2 regions of the Tepidimonas sp. HKU77 genome follow, and region 2 is predicted to be linked to the other one. Evidence: predicted binding sites of a transcription regulator. Region 2 holds the regulator's gene; the other holds the start of a gene.
The links. Region 2 encodes HrcA, which represses chaperone genes, less so after heat shock. Its sites were predicted from a motif close to TTAGCACTCNNNNNNNNNGAGTGCTAA; they were not measured.
Positions count from the first base shown of each region.

Region 1: rpoH (RNA polymerase sigma factor RpoH) is a predicted target of HrcA. The motif match lies at 1,567-1,593, and genes of this name have one in related genera.

Region 1 covers NZ_CP187300.1:1,967,806-1,971,513, reverse strand. The annotation lists gene secA (preprotein translocase subunit SecA) at 1-635, opposite strand, end outside; gene ACPP3B_RS09530 (hypothetical protein) at 825-1,127, opposite strand; gene ACPP3B_RS09525 (PQQ-dependent sugar dehydrogenase) at 1,109-1,420, opposite strand; gene rpoH (RNA polymerase sigma factor RpoH) at 1,622-2,572, shown strand; gene lysS (lysine--tRNA ligase) at 2,588-3,708, opposite strand, start outside.
Region 2 covers NZ_CP187300.1:459,805-463,512, forward strand. The annotation lists gene rmuC (DNA recombination protein RmuC) at 1-1,091, shown strand, start outside; gene hrcA (heat-inducible transcriptional repressor HrcA) at 1,117-2,139, opposite strand; gene ACPP3B_RS02130 (NAD kinase) at 2,170-3,108, shown strand; gene recN (DNA repair protein RecN) at 3,131-3,708, shown strand, end outside.

The DNA of each region.
Region 1 (3,708 bases), 1.3 Mb from region 2:
TCCACCTCGTCCACGATGGCGTAGTGCAGCCCGCGCTGAACGCGGTCGCGCGCCTCATAGACCATGTTGTCGCGCAAGTAGTCGAAGCCGTATTCGTTGTTGGTGCCGTAGGTGATGTCGGCAGCGTAGGCGGCTTGCTTTTGCTCGCGCGACATCAACGGCAAATTGACCCCGACGCTCAGCCCCAACCACTGGTAGAGCTTGCCCATCCACTGCGCGTCGCGGTTGGCCAAGTAGTCGTTGACGGTGACCACATGCACGCCCTTGCCGGTCAGCGCGTTCAGGTACACCGGCAGTGTCGCCGTCAGCGTCTTGCCCTCACCGGTGCGCATCTCGGCGATCTTGCCCTGGTGCAACGCGATGCCGCCGATGAGCTGCACGTCGAAGTGGCGCATCTTCATGACGCGCTTGCTCGCCTCGCGCACGGTGGCGAATGCCTCTGGCAGCAGCGCATCGAGTGACTCGCCATTGGCCAGCCGCTGGCGGAACTCGGCCGTCTTGGCCTGCAGTTGCTCGTCCGTCAGCATGGCGTACGAGGCTTCCAGCGCATTGATGCGCTCGACCGTCTTGCGGTAGCTCTTGAGCAGCCGATCGTTGCGGCTGCCGAAAATCTTGGTCAGAAAAGGGATGGCCATACAAACCCCACCGCACGGCCCGCCAGGCGTGCGGCTCAAAGAAAACGATGACGAGGTCGCCACCCCGCCCACGGCGGCGCGCAACCGATACCGAGCCCGCGGCACAGCGGCGCCCCGGGTCAGTCATATGGCCATTGTAGCCCTGTAGCAAGTCGCACCGTGGAACCTGCCGGCGCCCTGCCGGCGCGGCTATGTCGATCGGCCCGCCACGCGCACCTGCAGCACCTGCACCTCGGCATTGGCCGCACGCGCCGCCGCCAGCAGCACAGGGGTGAGCTGGCGCACCTTGGCCGCCACCGATGGATTGGCCGCCAGCAGGCACCACACACCTTCCTCCAGCGGACCCGCCGTCACCAAGGGCCGCAGCGCCGGGGGCAAATGCACGGCCACGCGCTGTAACAGGCGGCGCGAGGCCCAGGCGCGCTCGGCCACATCGGCCAGCACCGGGTGCGCGCGCACCGCCTGTTGCAAGGTCAGGACATTTCGGGACATATCCACCAAGTGTACGCGCAGCGCCGCGTGTGGTCTCTAAGCCGGTCAGGGCGCTGGCAACAACCGCAGCAGCCGTCCGGCGCCTCCACGATGCGGTAGCCAAAGTGCAATCGGCCCTCGTGCCGTGGCCGCTGCCGAAAGATGACCTGCACCTCCTGCAAGCGGGTCGCATCGGGTGCCAGCACCGCGCGCGCCAGCGCGGTCGCGTTGCCCTCTCCGTCCGCGCCGGGCTCGGCAAAACAGAAATAGAGCCAGCCAAGCCAGCGCTCAGCGGCCCACGCCACGCCACGCACGGGCGTCTGCTGCCCAACCCAAAAAACGCCAGATCACTGCCATGGGCGCAGCGTCGCCGAATGGCGGTGGGGCGTCAAGCCCGGGCAGCGGCATTTCCCTGGCGGGATGTTGGGCATCGCGCCCATCGCTTGGGGAACTTGGACGACTGGCACTCGATCAAAGAGAGTGCTAATATGGAAACCCACAGGAGAGGAGATCCCATGTCCACGACGCTTGCCCTCGCCCCGGCCACCCAGACGCTGCCGGCCGCCTCGTGGTCGAGCCGCGCGCTCGTGTTGCCACCGCTGGGCAACCTGGATGCCTACATCCGCGCCGTCAACCAGATCCCCATGCTCAGCGCGGAGGAGGAGCGCGAATGCGCCCGGCGCTGGCGCGAGCAACAGGATTTGGAGGCCGCCGGCAAGCTGGTCATGTCGCACCTGCGGCTGGTGGTGGCGATTTCGCGCCAGTACCTGGGATACGGCCTGCCGCAGGCAGACCTGATCCAGGAGGGCAACATCGGCCTGATGAAGGCTGTCAAGCGCTTCGACCCCGCGCAGGGGGTGCGACTCGTCAGCTACGCGGTGCACTGGATCAAAGCGGAGATCCACGAGTTCATCCTGCGCAACTGGCGCATGGTCAAGGTGGCCACCACCAAAGCGCAGCGCAAGCTGTTTTTCAACCTGCGCTCGCTCAAGCGCGGCTTCAAGGCCGACGCCGATGACGATGCCGTGGGGCGCGAACGCCTGACGGAGGCCGAGATCGACACCGTCGCCCGCGAATTGAACGTGCGTCGCGAAGACGTGATCGAGATGGAAGCCCGCCTGTCGGGCACGGACGTCGCGCTCGACCCGCTGCCGCAGGATGACCAAGAAGACCACCACGCCCCCATCGCGTATCTGGCCGATCAGCGCCACGAGCCGACGGCGGTGCTGGAGGCGCGCGAACGCGAGCGCCTGAGCTCGGAAGGCATCGAGCACGCGCTGGCCCAGTTGGATGAGCGTTCGCGGCGCATCGTCACGGCGCGCTGGTTGCAGGTCAAAGACGATGGCAGCGGCGGCGCCACGCTGCACGAGCTGGCAGAGGAATTCGGCGTCAGCGCCGAACGTATCCGCCAGATCGAGGCCGCGGCGCTCAAGAAGCTGCGCAAGGCGTTGGAGGCGTACGCCTAAGCCCTGGCCGGCCCCTCACTCCTCGCGCCGCAGCGCGGGGAACAAAATCACGTCGCGGATGCTGGGGCTGTCGGTCAGCAGCATGACCAGGCGGTCGATGCCGATGCCACAGCCGCCTGCCGGCGGCATGCCGTACTCCAGCGCGCGGATGTAGTCGGCGTCGAAGTACATCGCCTCGTCGTCGCCCGCGTCCTTGTTGGCCACCTGGGCGTGAAAACGGGCGGCTTGGTCTTCGGGGTCGTTGAGCTCGGAAAAGCCGTTGCCCACCTCGCGCCCGGTGATGTAGAGCTCGAAGCGCTCGGTGATGCTAGGGTCGGTGTCGCTCGCCCGCGCCAGCGGCGAAATTTCGGTCGGATGGTTGCAGATAAACGTGGGCTGCCAGAGCTTGTCCTCGACCGTCTCCTCGAAGTACAACACCTGCAGCCCGGGCAGGCTGCGGCGATCGAGCCGCTCCTTGACGGGGTCGACCCCCAGGCGGCGCAACTGCTCGCGCAACCAATCCGGGTCGTCCACGCGCTCGCCCGCGTCGGTGTGGCGCAGGATGGCTTCGCGAATGGTCAGGCGCTCGAACGGGGCGTCGAGGTCCACGTCGCGCCCCTGGTAGACCAGCCGGCCGCTGCCGCACACGGTGTGCGCTACGTGCCGGATGAGCCGCTCGGTGAAGGCCATCATGTCCACGTGGTTCCAGTACGCCGCGTAGAACTCCATCATGGTGAACTCGGGGTTGTGGCGCACACTGATCCCCTCGTTGCGGAAGTTGCGGTTGATCTCGAACACGCGATCGAACCCGCCCACCAACAGCCGCTTCAAGTACAGCTCCGGCGCGATGCGCAGGTACATGTCCTGATCGAGCGCATTGTGGTGGGTGACGAACGGCTTGGCGTTGGCCCCGCCAGGAATGGGATGCAGCATGGGGGTCTCGACCTCCAGAAACCCGTGCTGCACCATGAAGTCGCGCACCGCGGTGACGGCCTGGCTGCGCGCCACGAAGCGCTGGCGAGCCGCGACGTCGGTCATCAGGTCGACGTAGCGCTGGCGGACCTTGAGCTCCGGGTCATGGACGCCATGGAACTTGTCCGGCAGCGGGCGCAGGCTTTTGACGATCAAGCGCAGGCGGTCGGCTTTGATCGAGAGCT
Region 2 (3,708 bases):
TGAAGGACCAGCTCGAAGCAACGGGCGGCCTGATGCACCGACAGTTTGCCGCGCTGCAGGATTCGGTGGCACAGCAGTTGCAGGCGATGGTGCAGGGGGCACAGCACAACTCGGAGCAGCTGCGTGCCGCGCTCAACGAGCGGCTGGCGGCCATCCAAGCCGACAACACCACCAAGCTGGAGGAGATGCGCCGCACCGTCGACGAAAAACTACACGCCACGCTGGAGCAGCGCCTGGGCGATTCCTTCCGCTTGGTGAGCGAACGGCTGGAGCAGGTGCACGCCGGCCTGGGCGAGATGAAGCAACTGGCCGGTAGCGTGGGCGACCTCAAGCGCGTCATGACCAACGTACGCGCACGCGGCACGTGGGGCGAGGTGCAACTGGGCGCGCTCATCGACAGCCTCTTGACCGTCGAACAATACGAGCGCAACGTGCGCACCGTCGAGGGCAGCAACGAGCTGGTCGAGTTCGCAATCAAGATGCCGGGGCGCCACGACCAGGAGACGGTGTGGCTGCCGATCGACTCCAAGTACCCGGTGGAGGACTATCAGCGGCTGCTGGACGCGCACGACAGCGGTGACAAAGACACGATCGCCCGGGCGACGCAGGCGTTTGCCAGTGCGCTCAAGGCCGAGGCGCGCAAAATCCGCGAAAAATACCTCAACCCCCCCAAGACCACTGACTTCGCGATCCTGTTCCTGCCCACCGAGGGGCTGTTCGCCGAGGCTTGCCGCATCCCCGGCATGGTCGAGACGCTACAAAACGAATGCCGCGTCGTGCTGGCAGGGCCCACGACGTTGGCCGCCATGCTCAACAGCCTGCGGCTGGGCTTTCGCACGCTGGCGATCGAGAAGCGCTCGTCCGAGGTGTGGGCCATCCTGGCCAGCGTCAAGACCGAGTTTGGCAAATTCGGCCAGATCATCGACGCCACGCGCAAATCGATCGACCAGGCGGCGCGCAAGTTCGACGACATCGGCGTGCGCACACGCGCCATCGAGCGCCGCCTGCGGGGCGTGGAGGCGCTGCCAGCCGACGCACCCTCCGGACTGGACGCGACCGACTGGCTGGCAGTGGACGACGATACCGCCTGAGCAGACTGCTAATGGCTTCGCGCGATCACTCCCCCCGACCCTGACTGAGCGCTTGCCCGACCAGCTTGGCGGTAATGTCGACGATTTGGATCATGCGGTCGTAGGGCATGCGCTGCGGGCCGATGACGCCCAAGGTACCCACGACTTGGCCGTCGACTTCATACGGCGCGCTGACCACCGAGAGCTCTTCGTATGGCACCACCTGGCTGTCGCCACCGATGAAAATGCTCACCCCGTCGGCCTGGGCCGAGATGTCCAGCAGCCGCATGACCTGGGTTTTTTGCTCGAACAAATCGAACAGCTTACGCAGATTGCTCATGTCGCGCGCAAAGTCGTCGACCTCCAGCAGGTTGCGCTCGCCCGCGATCACCACCTCGTCCGTCTGGGCCGCCTCGCTGCCGGCCTCCACCGCCTTGACCATCAGCCCCGCAATCTCGCCGCGCAGGGTATCCACCTCGTCGCGCAGGCGCGCACGCACCTCGTCGAGCGCCAGCCCGGCGTAGTGCGCATTCAGGTAGTTGGCCGCCGACTGCAGCTGATCTTGGGTAAATTCCGTCTGGGGGTGCAGGATGCGGTTTTGCACCTCCCCGTCGGGCGAGACCAGAATAACGAGCACGCGGCGCTCCGACAGACGCAGAAATTCGATGTGCCGAAACACGGCCGACCGCCGCGGCACCCGCACCACGCCCACGAAGTGCGACAGCTGCGACAGTAGCTGCGCCGCCTGGCTGAGCACTTGGCGCGGCTGGTCGGCCGCCAACGCCGGCGCGGGCAGGGCGTCGATGGTGGGCAGCTCGGCGCGCCGCACGGTCAGCATCGTGTCCACGAAATAGCGGTAGCCGCGCGGTGTCGGCACGCGCCCGGCCGAGGTGTGGGGACTGGCCACCAGCCCCAAGTCCTCCAGGTCGCTCATCACGTTGCGGATCGTTGCGGGCGACAGATCGAGCCCGGCCGCCTTGGACAGCGTGCGCGAGCCCACCGGCTGGCCGTCCGCTATGTAGCGCTCGACCAACGCCTTGAGCAGCAATTTGGAACGCTCGTCTAACATCATGGCACCGTCGCTTTCTCGTGTTGTAATTTGAGCATGAAACCGCCCACCGTGCAGCCCGCATCGCCCGTCGCGTCCGTGGACGGCAGTGCTGCGTTGCGCTTTGAGCGCGTGGCCCTGGTGGGCAAATACCACGCCAGTGGCAGCCGCGAGGCCCTGGAGCAGGTCGTGCACTTTTTGCACGACCAAGGGTGCGAGGTGACGCTGGAGCGAGAGACGGCGCACCACATCGGCCCGCTGGGGGATGGCACGCGCGACGTTGCGGGCATCGGCGCGCATTGTGACCTGGCACTGGTCGTCGGGGGTGATGGCACCATGCTGGGCATCGGCCGCCAGTTGGGGCCTTATGGTGTACCCCTCATCGGAATCAACCAGGGGCGGCTTGGGTTCATCACCGACATTCCGTTCGATCGGTTCGCCGACATCCTGCATCCCATGCTGCGCGGGGCTTACGAGGAAGAGCGCCGCACCCTCATGCACGCCGGCGTCTGGCGCGATGGGCATGGCGTGTTCGAGACCATCGCCATGAACGACGTGGTGGTCAACCGCGGGGGTGCCCCCAGCATGGTCGAGCTGCGCGTCGAGGTCGATGGCCACTTTGTGGCCAACCAGCGCGCCGATGGGCTCATCATCGCCTCGCCCACGGGTTCCACCGCCTACGCCCTGTCGGCCGGTGGCCCCCTGTTGCACCCCGCGATCGCCGGCTGGGTGATGGTGCCGATCGCGCCGCACACGCTGTCCAACCGCCCCATCGTGCTGCCCAGCGACGGCGAGATCGTGATCGAAGTGGTCGCCGGACGCGAACCCAGCGCGCACTTCGACATGCAAACGTTTACCAGCCTGCTGCCGGGCGACCGCATTGTGGTACGGCGCTCGGTGCACACGCTGCGGCTGCTGCACCCGGTGGGCTGGAGCTACTTCGATACCCTGCGGCGCAAGCTGCACTGGAACGAAGGGGTTGCCACATGACCCCCGTCAAGGAGACCGAGGCATGAGCTGGCTGCGGCTGGCGGTACGCGACTTCGTCATCGTGCGCTCGTTGGATCTGGAATTGGGCCCCGGATTCACGGCCCTGACCGGGGAAACCGGAGCGGGCAAGTCGATCCTGATCGATGCGCTCCAACTGCTGTTGGGCGGACGCGCGGAAGCGCACGTGGTGCGTGAGGGCGCGGCGCGCGCCGAGGTGGCAGGTGAGTTCGACGTGCCGCGCGCTGCCCTCGATTGGCTGCGCGAACAGGGGTTCGAGGTGGCCGCGGGCGAACCCGTGTTGCTGCGCCGCACCGTCGATGCGCAAGGCCGCAGCCGCGCCTGGATCCACGGCAGCCCGGCCACCGCCGCCCAGCTGCGGGCGCTGGGGGAATACCTGGTGGACATCCACGGCCAGCACGCGTGGCAGAGCCTGACGCGGGCGGACCGCGTGCGCGACTTGCTAGACCGCTACGCCCGGCTGGACACCTCGGCCCTGCAAGCGGCGTGGTTGGACTGGCGCAGCGCCGAGGCGGCGCTGGAGGCCGCCATCGCGGGCCAAGCCACGCGCGACGCCGAACGCGAGCGGCTGCAGTGGCAAAT